Regions from separate parts of the Pseudomonas sp. MAFF 730105 genome, predicted to be linked through region 3. Evidence: predicted binding sites of a transcription regulator. Region 3 holds the regulator's gene; each other region holds the start of a gene.

Evidence for each region. The regulator sigma-54, encoded in region 3, starts transcription at its own class of promoters, with help from an activator protein. The targets are predictions, from matches to a motif close to ANTGGCATNNANNTTGCTNT.
Region 1: the regulator sigma-54 is predicted to act here: its motif matches at 2,719-2,738, upstream of PCOSP_RS24765 (pilin).
Region 2: the regulator sigma-54 is predicted to act here: its motif matches at 1,879-1,898, upstream of PCOSP_RS14080 (circularly permuted type 2 ATP-grasp protein).

The regions. Positions count from the first base shown of each region.
Region 1 covers NZ_AP018438.1:5,660,276-5,665,236, reverse strand. Annotated here, with positions in the region: gene PCOSP_RS24775 (type II secretion system F family protein) at 1-857, opposite strand, end outside; gene pilB (type IV-A pilus assembly ATPase PilB) at 860-2,560, opposite strand; gene PCOSP_RS24765 (pilin) at 2,785-3,207, shown strand; gene PCOSP_RS24760 (BON domain-containing protein) at 3,506-3,859, shown strand; gene PCOSP_RS24755 (DUF2845 domain-containing protein) at 4,159-4,455, opposite strand; gene PCOSP_RS24750 (DUF748 domain-containing protein) at 4,457-4,961, opposite strand, start outside.
Region 2 covers NZ_AP018438.1:3,192,073-3,197,033, reverse strand. Annotated here, with positions in the region: gene PCOSP_RS14085 (alpha-E domain-containing protein) at 1-240, opposite strand, end outside; gene PCOSP_RS14080 (circularly permuted type 2 ATP-grasp protein) at 244-1,653, opposite strand; gene PCOSP_RS14075 (amino acid synthesis family protein) at 2,338-2,928, shown strand; gene PCOSP_RS14070 (alpha/beta fold hydrolase) at 2,974-3,807, shown strand; partial or broken gene PCOSP_RS14065 (aldehyde dehydrogenase) at 3,804-4,961, shown strand, end outside.
Region 3 covers NZ_AP018438.1:1,016,115-1,021,075, reverse strand. Annotated here, with positions in the region: gene lptC (LPS export ABC transporter periplasmic protein LptC) at 1-22, shown strand, start outside; gene lptA (lipopolysaccharide transport periplasmic protein LptA) at 9-554, shown strand; gene lptB (LPS export ABC transporter ATP-binding protein) at 554-1,279, shown strand; gene PCOSP_RS04325 (RNA polymerase factor sigma-54) at 1,496-2,992, shown strand; gene hpf (ribosome hibernation-promoting factor, HPF/YfiA family) at 3,069-3,377, shown strand; gene ptsN (PTS IIA-like nitrogen regulatory protein PtsN) at 3,390-3,854, shown strand; gene rapZ (RNase adapter RapZ) at 3,857-4,714, shown strand; gene PCOSP_RS04305 (HPr family phosphocarrier protein) at 4,730-4,961, shown strand, end outside.

The DNA.
Region 1 (4,961 bases), 2.0 Mb from region 3:
CCGGCGGCGAAGGTGGTGGAGAGCGTCCGGGCGTAGCGGGCTACCGCCGACTTGTACATCAGGGCGCCTACCAGTGGCAGCTTGAGCAACCATTTGTCGCGCCAGTCACGAAAGCCCTGGGAGCGCTTGAGGGCATACTTCACGCCAAAAAACGCGCCCACCGCCCCGCCCAGCAGCAGCCACCATGACTCTTGCATGAACTCCGACAGGCCGATGACCATCAGGGTAAAGGCAGGTAGTTTCGCGCCGAACCCGGAGAACACCGATTCGAACTGCGGCACCACCTTGACCAACAGAATGCCGGTGACCACTGCTGCGACAAGCACAACGGCCGCCGGATAGGTCATGGCTTTCTTGATCTTGGCCTTGAGGGCCTCGCTCTTTTCCTTGTAGGTCGCCACACGGTCCAGCAAGGTGTCCAGGGCGCCGGCCTGCTCACCGGCGTCCACCAGGTTGCAATACAACTCGTCGAAGTACTGCGGGCATTTGCGCAACGACGCGGCAAAACTGTTACCGGCGGCGACTTCCTGTTTCACCTCCTCCACCAGCTTGCGCATGTTGGCATTGTCGAAGCCTTCGCCAATGATGTCGAAGGCTTGCAGCAGGGGCACACCGGCCTTGAGCATCGTCGCCATCTGGCGGGTGAAGAGGGCGATGTCCAGCGGTTTGATGCGTTTGCCCTTGCCGAATATCGACTTGGATTTCTTGCGTACCTTTTCCGGGTTGATGCCTTGTTTGCGCAGTTGCGCCTTGACCAGGGCCGGGCTCTGGCCGGTCAGCTCACCGGACATCTTCGTGCCTTTGCGGTCTTTGCCTTCCCAGGTGTAGGTGTCGGTTTTTACTGCCTTGACCGCCATGTTCAGTCCTTGGTGACCCGGTTGATTTCTTCGAGGCTGGTCACCCCTTGCATCACCTTGAGCAGCCCCGAAGTACGCAGATCGTTGAACCCGTCCTTGCGCATTTGCAGGTCGATTTCCAGGGAATTGCCTTCGGCCATGATCAGCCGTTGCAGTTCAGGCGTATTTTTTACCACTTCGTAAACCCCCACGCGTCCTTTGTAGCCGTTGTTGCACTGTTCGCAACCGACCGGCTCATAGATCGTGAATGAGCCGATGCGTTCCTTGGGGAAGCCCTCCTTGAGCAGGGTTTCCTCGGGAATCTCCGTGGCTTTCTTGCAGTGGCTGCATAGTTTCCGCGCCAGGCGCTGGGCGATGATCAGATGGACCGCCGTGGCGATGTTGAAGCCGGGGATGCCCATGTTCTGCAAGCGGATCAGGGTTTCGGCGGCGCTGTTGGTGTGCAGGGTGGAGAGCACCATGTGCCCGGTCTGGGCGGCCTTGATGGCGATTTCGGCCGTTTCCAGGTCGCGGATCTCACCCACCATGATCACGTCCGGGTCCTGACGCAGGAAGGAGCGCAGGGCCTGGGCAAAGTCCAGCCCTTGGCGTGGGTTCACGTTGACCTGGTTGATGCCTTCCATATTGATTTCCACCGGGTCTTCGGCGGTGGAAATATTGATATCCACGGTATTGAGGATATTCAGGCCGGTGTAGAGCGAGACAGTCTTGCCCGAGCCGGTCGGCCCGGTGACCAGGATCAGCCCTTGGGGTTGTTTGAGGGCCGCGAGGTAGAGCTCTTTCTGATCCGGTTCGTAGCCCAGGGCATCGATGCCCATCTGCGCGCTGGAAGGGTCGAGAATCCGGATCACCACTTTTTCGCCCCAGAGCGTGGGCAGGGTATTGACCCGGAAGTCGATGGATTTGGTTTTCGACAGGCGCATTTTCAACCGACCGTCCTGGGGTTTGCGCCGCTCGGAAATATCCAGGCTGGCCATGACCTTCAGGCGCGCGGCGATGCGGCTGGCCAGTTGGGTCGGCGGCCTGGCCACTTCTCGCAGCATGCCATCGGTGCGCACCCGCACCCGGTAGGATTTCTCATAAGGTTCGAAGTGCAGGTCGGAAGAGCCGCCCTTGATCGCGTCCAGCAGCATCTTGTTGACGAACCGCACCACTGGCGCGTCATCGGCGTCCTGACCGGCGATGGCGTCCTGCTTGCGATCGTCGTCCGACTCGATGTCCAGGCCATCGAGGTCGACATCACCCATGCCTTCCAGGCCCGTGGTGCCGGATTCGAAAAACCTCTCGATGGCATCGCTGAGTTTGTCGTCTTCCACCAGGATGGCTTCGGTGGTCAGGCCGGTACTGAACTGGATGTCGTTGATGGCCTGGTGGTTGGTGGGATCGGAGATCCCCACGAACAGCTTGTTGCCGCGCCGCCACAGCGGCAGGGCATGGTGTTGCCGAACCAGTTTTTCACTGACAAGGCCGGTGGGCTGGCTTTCCTTGTCCAGGCTGTTGAGGTCCAGCAGGGCGACGCCGAAATGCTCCGAGGCGATTTCCGCAACCTGGCGACTCTGGACCAGTTTGTTCTGCACCAGATAGCTGACCAGGGGCATGCGGTTGCGTTGGGCTTGCTGCTGCGCCTGCTGCGCGCTTTGCTCGGTGATCAGCTCGGCCAGCACCAGTTGCTTGGTCAGGCCGCTGAGGGCGATGTCATTCATGGGGATCCCGACTGCTGACAGTTCATGACTTATAGCCTAGTCAAGCCTCGACGCCAAACCAGCCGGGGCGGGTGACAAAAAACGTCAGATAGTGCGGATGTTGGGGTAGGACGTTGGGCTTCCTTGGGCTGGAAGCTCTTGCTGGCAGGGTCGCGGGGATTGGCATGTGCCGTGCAGTACACCCTCCAAGCATGAGATTTCGCCTCATGTTAATGGAGATGTCTATGAGCAAGCAGAATGGTTTCACGTTGATCGAGCTGCTGATCGTCGTGGCGATTATCGGCATTCTGGCGACGTTTGCGTTGCCGCAATATTCCAAGTATCAGGCGCGGGCGAAGGCAACGGCCGGGTTGGCGGAAGTGTCTGCATTGAAAGTGCCCTTTGAGGACATCATGAACCAGGGGACCAACCCCACGTTGGCCAACATTGGTGGAACCTCGCCCACCAGTAATTGTACGTTGACCGCCTCAGGTACTGCCTCAGATGGTACGGGCACTATAGCGTGCGCCTTGTTGAATGCGCCCGCTCCGGTACTCGGCAAGACCATTACACTGTCGCGCTCGGCAGCAGGTGTCTGGACCTGTGCTTCGACGGCAGCCCAGGAATACCTGCCGGCTGGATGCACCGGTGCCGCTGCCGGTAGTTGAGGGCATGGCCTTGCGAAGAACCCCGCTTTAATTGCGGGGTTTTTTACGTCCTCTTGCCAGTGAAACAAAAAAGCTCGTTAATTCAGCTGTTTAAGAAGCGGAAAAAAACCGCAACTTGCATGTACAGAATCAGTCGCTCATGCATTTTGCATGATCAAGTAAATCGGCGCTTCGCTTAAGTGTCTGATTTATAAGTAATTATTTTATTCGTCAAAGCTGGCACACCCTTCGCACTACTCCTGATAACCCTGCCGGGAATCACCTCCGGCAGTTTCTGAGAAAAACAGGAGTTACTCGTATGAAGAAGTTCGCTATCACTGCCGCTACTGCTGCCGCACTGACCTTGACCATGGCTAACGCATTTGCCGAGACTGCTCAAGCGACCCAGGCTCCGATGATGTTGGCTGCTGGTGAAGTGACTAAAGCCAAGGAAGAAACCAAGGACACCTGGATCACCACCAAAGTCAAAGCTGACCTGGTCACCGAAAAGGGTATCCCAGGCTCCGACATCAAGGTTGAAACCAACAAAGGCGTCGTATCCCTGTCTTCGACTGTTGCTGTCACCGAAGCTCAGAAAACCACCGCCGTGGCGATCGCCAAGAAAATCAAAGGCGTCAAAGCCGTATCGGCTGATGGCCTGAAGGCCGAATAAGGCCAAGACTTCTCGCCTGGACTGGGAGAGGGCGCGGCAAACGGGCTGTGTCATACGTTTGCCGTTGCTTTGGAGTTCATGCGAAAGGCCACAGGGACGTGGCCGCCACAGGCCCTCGGCGTTTGCCGGGGGCCTGTTTTATTTTGGATGGAAGTCAGTCGACGATTGTATTGGCTGATCCACCGCCATCGCGAGCAGGCTCGCTCCCACATGGGGCTGGGGTGTTCTCAAAATCCAGGGACCGGCACCGATCCCCTGTGGGAGCGAGCCTGCTCGCGATAGCGGTGTCATTGCCAACCTCAGTGCCCACGCCGACTGGTGATCTGCACCAGTCGATTACCCTCGAAGCGCAGGAACTGGTACATGCCGCTGTTGGGGCCATAGGTCCATTCTTCCACCGGGTATTCCTCCCGGCGATTGACGCTGCGTTTGTAGCCCAGATCGTCCCGCGCCACCGGTTGTCCGCACTTTTGCAACACTTCGCTCGATCGGTCGCCAACGCTGATCAACTGGCTGCCGCAACGCAATGTGTCGGCAGCCGATGCGTGAGCAGTGGTGAGCATCAAGCCCAGGCCGAGCCAGTAGAGACGCTTCATCCTATTCGGCATCCAGATGCAGGGGGGTGATCACACGCCCGTCGCTTTCGGCCTGGCCGAGGCTGGCGTCGATGAAATAGACCCGGTCATCGGCCAGTTGGCCCTTGTCCACCAGGAAGTCCTTGATGCTGCTGGCCCGCTCCTGGCCCAACTCGCGCAGCAATACGTCACTGCCGCTCCAGAATTTGATAACGCCTTCACGCAGTTTCTCGATGCGGGCCTTTTTATCCAGTTGTGTCCATTCGGCCGGCGGCTGGGCCTTGAGACGGGTTCGATAGATGCCTTCCAGCAGCGGTGCCTTTTCGTCCTCCGGCACCTGCAGCAGCGCCGCCTTGGCCGGAACCTTGTCGCCCCGGCGTTGCAGCATCTTGTAGTAGTTGTACTGGTATTCGCGTTCCAGGCGCTGGCCGGCGAGTAGCGGCCCGTCGCTGCTTTCGGCGGCAGTGCCTTCGATTTCCAGGCGCAGTTCCGGACGCTTGGCCAGTGCCTCGGAGAGCTTGAGCAGC
Region 2 (4,961 bases), 2.2 Mb from region 3:
GTCATCCAGGGCGAAGAAATGCAGCATGTGTTCGCTGTTGAGCTCGCCATAACGGGTGTTGTAGTCGTCCAGCGTACCGGCCGCCAGCAGCGACATCGCCAGCTCGGCATGGCCGTCGCTGCGCCCGGCCTGGGGCATCAGCGACAGCGAGTAACTGACTTCGAGCATGCGCGCCAGGTTCTCGGCGCGCTCCAGGTAGCGGGACATCCAGTAGAGGTCCGAAGCGGTTCTTGAAAGCATGTCTTAATCCTCCACTACCCAAGTGTCCTTGGTACCACCGCCCTGGGACGAATTCACCACCAGCGAGCCCTCGCGAAGCGCCACGCGGGTCAGGCCACCCGGCACGAGGCGGGTCTCCTTGCCCGAGAGCACAAACGGCCGCAGGTCGATATGACGCGGCGCGATGCCACTTTCGACAAAGGTCGGGCAAGTGGACAGGCTCAGGGTCGGTTGAGCGATGTAGGCCTCGGGACGGGCCTTGAGTCGTGCACGGAAGTCTTCGATTTCCGCCGCGGTGGCCGCCGGCCCCACCAGCATGCCGTAGCCGCCGGAGCCCTGGGTTTCCTTGACCACCAGATCGGGCAGGTTCGCCAGCACATGGGACAGTTCCTGAGGCTTGCGGCATTGCCAGGTAGGGACATTCTTCAGGATCGGTTCTTCGGTGAGGTAGAAACGAATCATCTCATCGACGTAGGGGTAGATCGACTTGTCATCGGCGACGCCGGTACCGACCGCGTTCGCCAGCACCACATTGCCCGCACGGTAGACGGCGATCAGGCCTGGCACACCCAACATCGAATCGGGATTGAACGACAGCGGATCGAGATAGGCATCGTCGAGACGCCGGTAGATCACATCCACCTGCTGGGGACCAGCGGTCGTGCGCATGTAGACATGGTCGTCGCGCACGAACAGATCGGCGCCCTCCACCAGTTCCACACCCATTTCCCGAGCCAGGAACGCATGTTCGAAGTAGGCACTGTTGAAGCGACCGGGGGTCAGGACCACCGCGGTGGGGTTATCCAGCGGACTCGAGCTCTTGAGGGTGTCGAGCAGCAGGTTCGGGTAATGATCGATGGGCGCCACACGCTGGGCAGCGAAGAGTTCGGGGAACAGGCGCATCATCATCTTGCGGTCTTCGAGCATGTAGCTGACACCGCTGGGCGTGCGCAGATTGTCCTCCAGCACGTAGTAACTGCCGTCACCGTCACGAACCAGGTCGACGCCGGCAATATGGGCGTAAATGCCCCGATGCAGGTTCAAGCCCTGCATCGCAATCTGGTAACCCTCGTTGGCCAGCACCTGCTCGGCGGGAATGATGCCTTCCTTGAGGATGCGCTGTTGGTGATAGATGTCGTCCAGGAACATGTTCAGCGCCTGGACCCGCTGTATGCAGCCCTGCTCGACCTTTTGCCATTCACTGGCCTTGATGCTGCGGGGAATGATGTCGAAGGGTATCAACCGCTCGGTGCCCTGCTCGTCCCCGTACAGGGTGAAGGTGATCCCCGCTCGATGGAACAGCAGGTCGGCTTCGCGTCGGCGCTGATCGAGCAGTTCGCCCGGCGTGTCCGCCAGCCAACGTGCGAAGGCTTGGTAATGCGGGCGGCAGTCACCCTTGGCATCATACATTTCATCAAAAAAAGCTCGGGGCATAGCCAACTCCCAGCCGCGTTCTACACGGCATTTCTTATTACTTCGTCATTCCAATGGTCCGGCCTTGCCTTGCGTTAATGAGCCCTGTTTTCTCTGAGCACCTCGATAGACATCCGTCTCTGCTGTGGCCTTTGCGTCTGGATGACGTGCGCCGCCGGTTAGATCCGCGCCATGAATGTCTCCGCTTGATAAAGCCGTCGGTGCGATGGCCTCCCCCCAGGAACCATAGCAAAGGCTGTGCCTACGCACGGTATATACGCATACAACTGGAAAAACCGGCGTAAACGTACGCTAAAGCGAAATTTATTTTCGTTCTGGCGACTGAAAAGCCGCTCTAGGGCTGAAACGATTATTTCGGCTTGCGGCAGCGCGTAGCGGAACGAGTCGAATCGGTGCAACGAATCACGTAACTGTCATCAGCTGCCCTGAAATGGGGAAATTTGTACTCACTTGCGATACCGGAGCCTGGCCTCGCATGCCAGTCAGTGAAGCCACAAACCCGTGGGAGCAAGCTTTGTTCCCACAGGCGTTGCGCCGTTTGATCCTTAACTGACTGGCATTAGCCCCAAAGGCTGGCCTTCTGTCGTCTCCTCGCGAACAAACTCAACGGAGGTACTTGCGCCAGCAGTATTATGGTATACCATCATACGCACAGACACCTTTTACCCGTCTACGGAGCAGCTCATGAGTTTCGAAATTCGCAAGATCGTCAGCTATGTCGAAGAAACCTTTATCGAAGGTGGCAAGGTCACTGATAAGCCGGTGACCATGGTCGGGCTGGCGGTGGTCATGAAAAACCCTTGGCTGGGCCGTGGTTTCGTCGAAGACCTGAAGCCGGAAATCCGCGCCAACTGTTCCGACCTTGGTGCACTGATGGTCGAGCGCCTGGTGGGCATCATCGGCGGCGCCGAGAAAATCGAAGCCTACGGCAAGGCCGCCGTCGTCGGCGCCGACGGTGAAATCGAGCATGCTTCCGCCGTGATCCATACCTTGCGCTTCGGCAACCACTACCGCGAAGCGGTCAAGGCCAAGAGCTACCTGAGCTTCACCAACAAGCGCGGCGGCCCTGGCACCTCGATCCAGATCCCAATGATGCACAAGGACGACGAAGGCCTGCGCTCGCACTACATCACCCTGGAAATGCAAATCGAAGACGCACCGCGCGCCGACGAAATCGTCGTGGTGCTGGGTTGCGCCGATGGCGGTCGTCTGCATCCACGCATCGGCAACCGCTACATCGATCTGGAAGAACTGGCCGCCGAAAAGGCGCAGTGATCCAGCCCGGCCCCCACAACAAGAAAAGGTATGCAGGAGCGCTCCATGATTCGGCCCACCGCTGAACTCACCCCGGCAGGCACCAGTTACCTGGCGACCGGCCAAGGCCAGCCCGTGGTCTTGATCCACGGCGTCGGCCTGAACAAAGAAATGTGGGGTGGCCAGGTCGTTGGCCTGGCCTCGAAGTACCGCGTGATTGCCTATGACATGCTTGGCCATGGCGCCAGCCCGCGTCCCGCCAGTGGCACCGGTCTGCTCGGCTACGCCGACCAGTTGCTGGAACTGCTCGACCACCTGCAACTGCCCCAGGCCACGGTGATCGGTTTCTCCATGGGCGGGTTGGTGGCGCGCGCTTTCGCCCTCCATTACCCGCAACGCCTGCACGGCCTAGTGGTACTCAACAGTGTGTTCAACCGCAGCCCCGAGCAACGTGCCGGGGTCATCGCCCGTACCGCCCAGGCGGCCGAGCATGGTCCGGATGCCAACGCCGAAGCGGCACTGTCGCGCTGGTTCAGCCGCGAATATCAAGCGGCCAACCCGGCACAGATCGCTGCGCTGCGCCAGACCTTGGCGAAGAACGATCCCCAGGGTTACCTGACCACTTACGAACTGTTCGCCACCCAGGACATGTACCGCGCCGATGACCTGGGCAGCATCCAGGCACCGACGCTGATCGCCACTGGCGAACTGGACCCGGGTTCAACCCCCGAAATGGCCGAACAACTGGCCGCGCGCATTCCCGGTGCGGCCGTTGCCGTACTCGCCGAACAGCGGCATATGATGCCGGTAGAATCACCACGCCTGGTCAACCAGTTGCTGCTGGAGTTCCTGGACAAGGCGTACTCCCAACAACATCCAATAAAGGGGATCGTCGCATGACGCTCGCACGTTTCCAGATGTGCATCGGCGGTGAATGGGTCGATGCGCTGTCGGGCAAGACCTTCGAAAGCCTGAACCCGGCCCTGGCCCAAGCCTGGGCCGAACTGCCCGATGCTGGCGAAGCCGATGTCGAACGCGCCGTCCAGGCTGCGCAAATGGCGTTCGAAAGCCCTGCCTGGCGTGGCCTGACCGCGACCGCCCGTGGCAAGTTGCTGCGCCGTCTCGGTGACCTGATCGCCGAGAACAAGGAACAACTGGCTCAGTTGGAAAGCCGCGACAATGGCAAGCTGATCCGCGAAACCCGCGGCCAGGTCGGCTATCTGCCAGAGTTTTTCCACTACACCGCGGGCCTGGCCGACAAACTCGAAGGCGGCACCCTGCCCCTCGACAAGCCGGACATGTTTGCCTACACCGTGCATGAAGCCATGGGCGTGGTGGCGGCAATCATTCCCTGGAACAGCCCCCTGTACCTGACCGCGATCAAGCTTGCCCCTGCACTGGCGGCCGGCAACACCATCGTGATCAAGCCGTCCGAGCACGCCTCGGCGACCATCCTGGAGCTGGCGCGCCTTGCGCTGGAGGCCGGCTTTCCAGCAGGCGTGGTCAACGTCGTGACCGGTTACGGTCCCAGCACCGGCGCCGCCCTCACCCGCCATCCGCTGGTGCGCAAGATCGCCTTCACCGGCGGCGCCGCCACGGCTCGCCATGTGGTGCGCAGCAGCGCGGAAAACTTTGCCAAGCTGTCCCTGGAACTGGGGGCAAGTCGCCCAACATCATCTTCGCCGACGCTGACCTCGACAGCGCCGTCAACGGTGCGATTGCCGGGATCTACGCGGCGTCGGGCCAGAGCTGCGTGTCCGGCTCGCGGTTGTTGGTGCAGGACGACATCTACGACGAATTCGTTTCGCGCCTGGAAGAGCGCGCCAAGCGCATCCGCATCGGCAGCCCGCAAGACGACAGCAGCGAAATGGGCCCGATGGCCACCGCCCAGCAACTGGCGGTGGTCGAAGGCCTGGTGGCCGATGCCATTGCCGAGGGTGCGCGGCTGCGCCTCGGTGGCAAGCGTCCGCAGAACCTGGGCGAAGGCTGGTTCTATGAACCGACCCTGTTCGAATGCGACCGCAATTCGATGAAGATCATGCAGGAAGAAGTCT
Region 3 (4,961 bases):
AGGACAGTATGAAGCTCGCTAAAACCCTCCCTATTTTGCTCAGTCTGGGCGCAGCACTGGGAAGCGCGAGCGCCTGGTCTCTTCCCAATGACCGTGACCAGCCTATCCGCATCCAGGCCGACGACGCCCAACTGGACGACAAGAACGGTATCGCCACCTATAAGGGCGACGTGATCATCACCCAGGGCTCGATGAAGGTCACCGGCAACACCGTGACCATTACCCGTACTCAGTCCGGCGATATCGACGTGGTGACTTCGGTGGGCAACCTGGCTTATTTCGAGCAATTGCAAACGGCTGGCGACACCAAGCCCGTGCAGGGTTACGGCGTGACCATCCAGTATCACGCCTCCCAGGACCGCGTCGTGCTGATCGATCGGGCCAAGGTCATCGACAAGGACAACAACGTCACCCAGGGCGAGAAAATCGTCTACGACACCAACAAGAAACTCGCCAGCGCCGGCCGCGCCACCGGCAACAAGGTGACCGAGCAGCGCCCACGGATCGACATGGTCATCCAGCCGAAAAAGAAAACCGAGCAAAGGCCCCAGTAATGGCAACTCTGAAAGCTCAGCACCTGGCCAAGAGCTACAAGGGCCGTCAAGTCGTGCGAGATGTCAGCCTGTCCATCGACAGCGGGCAGATCGTCGGCCTGCTCGGCCCCAACGGCGCGGGCAAGACCACCTGTTTCTACATGATCGTCGGCCTGGTCCAGGCCGATCAGGGCCGCGTCCTGATCGACGACCTGGACGTCAGCCATCAGCCAATGCACGGCCGGGCCAAAGCCGGCATCGGCTATCTGCCACAAGAAGCGTCGATCTTCCGCAAGTTGTCGGTCGCCGACAACATCATGGCGATTCTCGAAACCCGCAAGGAGCTCGACAAGGCGGGTCGTCGCCAGGAGCTGGAAAGCCTGCTGCAGGAATTTCACATCAGCCATATCCGCGACAACCTGGGCATGAGCCTGTCCGGCGGCGAACGGCGCCGGGTGGAAATTGCCCGCGCCCTGGCCACCGCACCGAAATTCATCCTGCTCGACGAACCGTTCGCCGGCGTGGACCCGATTTCGGTGGGCGACATCAAGCAGATCATCCACCATCTCAAGGCCAAGGGGATCGGCGTGCTGATCACCGACCACAACGTGCGCGAGACGCTGGACATCTGCGAGACCGCCTACATCGTCAATGATGGACAATTGATCGCCGAAGGTGACTCCGCCACCATCCTGGCCAACGAATTGGTCAAGGAAGTGTATCTGGGCCATGAGTTCCGCCTGTAAGCGCGAAGTGTCTGGCAACTGTTCCGGCGCCGTCGGTTTTACCAGGCAGCGCCTCGGGAGAGGCTCAATGAATCCCCTCATCGGGAAACTAATTGAGTACTCCCTCTAGGCAAACACTTCAGTTTCAGGCATATAATTTGCTTAAGGTTTGGCGCTTCGGCGCCCTTGTAGTGGATGGCGCATGTGCGCCGGCGAATAAGGTGTTAAGCCCCTGCCATGAAACCATCGCTAGTCTTGAGAATGGGCCAGCAGCTGACGATGACACCGCAGCTGCAACAGGCCATCCGCCTGCTCCAATTGTCGACCCTGGACCTGCAACAGGAAATCCAGGAGGCCCTGGAATCCAATCCGATGCTCGAACGCCAGGAAGAAGGCGACGACTTCGACAACACTGATCCGCTGGCCGACAACGTCGAGCAAAAATCCAATACCGAGATCCAGGAGCCGTCCTACCAGGAGGAAGCCGCCCCGACGGTGGATAACCTCGAGGATGGCGAGTGGAACGAACGCATCCCCAACGACCTGCCCGTGGACACGGCCTGGGAGGACGTCTACCAGACCAGCGCCAGCAGCCTGCCAAGCAGCGATGATGACGAGTGGGACTTCACCACCCGCACCTCTGCCGGCGAAAGCCTGCAAAGCCACCTGCTGTGGCAACTGAACCTCGCGCCGATGTCCGACACCGATCGCCTGATCGCCGTGACCCTGATCGACTGCATCAACAATCAGGGCTACCTGGACGAGACCCTCGAAGAAATTCTCGAAGCTTTCGATCCGGAGCTGGACATCGAGCTGGACGAGATCGAAGCTGTCCTGCATCGGATCCAACAATTCGAACCGGCCGGCATCGGCGCCCGCAACCTGGGTGAGTGCCTGCTGCTGCAACTGCGCCAGTTACCCGCCAAGACACCGTGGCTGGCCGAGGCCAAGCGACTGGTCACCGACTATATCGACCTGCTGGGCGGCCGCGACTACAGCCAGCTGATGCGGCGCATGAAGCTCAAGGAAGATGAGCTGCGCCAGGTGATCGAACTGGTCCAGAGCCTCAACCCACGCCCGGGCTCACAGATCGAGGCCACCGAGCCCGAATACGTGGTTCCCGATGTGATCGTGCGCAAGCACAACGATCGCTGGCTGGTGGAGCTGAACCAGGAATCGGTCCCCAAGCTACGGGTCAACGCCCAGTACGCTGGCTTTGTAAGACGCGCCGATACCAGCGCCGACAACACCTTCATGCGCAACCAGTTGCAGGAAGCCCGCTGGTTCATCAAGAGCCTGCAGAGCCGCAACGAAACCCTGATGAAGGTTGCAACCCAGATCGTCGAGCATCAACGCGGCTTCCTGGACTACGGCGACGAAGCGATGAAGCCGTTGGTCCTGCACGACATCGCCGAGGCGGTGGGCATGCACGAATCGACAATTTCCCGGGTGACCACGCAGAAATTCATGCATACCCCACGGGGTATCTACGAATTGAAATATTTTTTCTCCAGCCACGTCAGCACCTCCGAAGGCGGCGAATGCTCGTCCACAGCCATCCGCGCGATCATCAAGAAACTGGTGGCTGCGGAAAATCAGAAAAAGCCGTTGAGTGACAGCAAGATCGCTGGTTTACTGGAGGCACAAGGCATTCAGGTGGCCCGCCGTACCGTCGCCAAGTATCGCGAATCCCTCGGGATCGCGCCTTCGAGCGAACGCAAGCGGTTGATGTAACAGGCCACGCCACAGCGTTCCAGTGGCAGGCATTTCTGCCTGCCGCTTTATGCACTGGCAACGAAGGAGAAGCTGTATGCAAGTCAACATCAGTGGACACCAACTGGAAGTGACCGAACCCCTGCGTACCTACATCGGCGAAAAACTCGACCGATTGGAAAGGCATTTCGACAAGATCACCAATGTGCAGGTCACGATGAACGTCGAGAAGCTGCTGCAGAAAATCGAAGCCACGTTGCATATTCCCGGCGGAGAGGTGGTTGCCAATGCGGAGCACACAGACATGTATGCCGCGATTGACCTGCTGACCGACAAGCTGGATCGCCAACTCAAAAAGCATAAGGAAAAGACCCAAAGCCTCCTCCAGGGCGCTACCGGTCGTTAATCCCCCCAATCCATGATCCGACTAGAAACCATCCTGACCCCCGGCCGTTCCATGGTGAACGCGCCGGGCGGCAGTAAAAAGAAAGCCCTCGAACAAATTGCCAACCTGATCCACCGCGAAGTGCCGGATCTGGAAATGCAGGACGTCTTCGAGGCCCTGGTTGCCCGTGAAAAACTCGGTTCCACCGGTTTTGGCAACGGCATCGCCATTCCCCACTGCCGCCTCAAGGGATGCATCACGCCCATCAGCGCACTGCTGCACCTTGAAGCCGCCATTGATTTCGACGCCATCGACGGCGCACCGGTCGACCTGCTGTTCGTATTGCTGGTTCCGGAAGCGGCGACCGATGCGCATCTTGAGCTGCTGCGCCAGATCGCCAGCATGCTGGACCGCAAGGAAGTGCGCGAAAAACTGCGCAGCGCACCGAGCAACCAAGCCTTGTATCAGGTAGTCCTGGACGAGCAGAACGGTCATTAATCATGCGCCTGATCATCGTCAGCGGTCGCTCCGGCTCCGGTAAAAGCACGGCGCTCAACGTGCTTGAGGACAGCGGCTACTATTGCATCGACAACCTTCCAGCCGGCCTGCTGCCGGAGCTGGCCGAACGGGCGCTGATCCACACCGAGCTGGCGCAACCGCTGGTGGCGGTTTCCGTCGACGCACGCAACCTGCCGAGCCACCTGTCCCGTTTCCCCGAACTGCTCGAGGAAGTGCGCAACCGGCATATCCAGTGCGATGTGCTGTACCTGGATGCCGATGACGAAACCCTGCTCAAGCGCTTTTCCGAGACCCGGCGACGCCACCCGCTGAGCAATGCCAACCGCTCGCTGGCCGAAGCCATTGAAGACGAAAGCCAGTTGCTTGGACCGATCGCCGACCTGGCGGACCTGAAGGTCGACACCACGAACCTGAACCTGTATCAGTTACGCGACACCATCAAGTTGCGCCTACTGAACCAGCCGGAGCCAGGCACGGCGTTCCTGGTGGAGTCGTTCGGTTTCAAGCGTGGCATGCCGGTAGACGCCGATCTGGTGTTCGATGTGCGTTGCCTGCCCAACCCTTATTGGAAACCGGAGCTGCGCGAGCAATCCGGGCTCGACCAACCGGTGATCGACTACCTGGCGGCCCAACCGGATGTCGAGGAAATGTTCCAGGACATCTCCGGCTACCTGCTTAAATGGCTGCCCCGGTTTGCCGCAAGCAACCGAGCCTATGTCACGATTGCCATCGGCTGTACCGGCGGTCATCACCGCTCCGTCTACCTGACTGAACGCCTGGGTCAGCTCCTGCAACAATCCCTGAAGAACGTCCAGGTTCGCCACCGCGACCTCAGCTAAAGGATTCACATCGCGATGCCTGCTCAGGAAATTGAAATCATCAACAAGCTGGGCTTGCACGCCCGGGCTTCAGCCAAGTTTGTCGGCGTGGCTGGCCAGTTCAAGGAAACGACCATCCGCGTCGGTCGGACGCCTGAATCCACGATCGACGGCAAAAGCATCATGGCCATGATGATGCTTGCAGCGGGCAAGGGCACCACGATCTATCTGGAAACCCAAGGTGAACAAGCGCAGGAGGCGATGGACG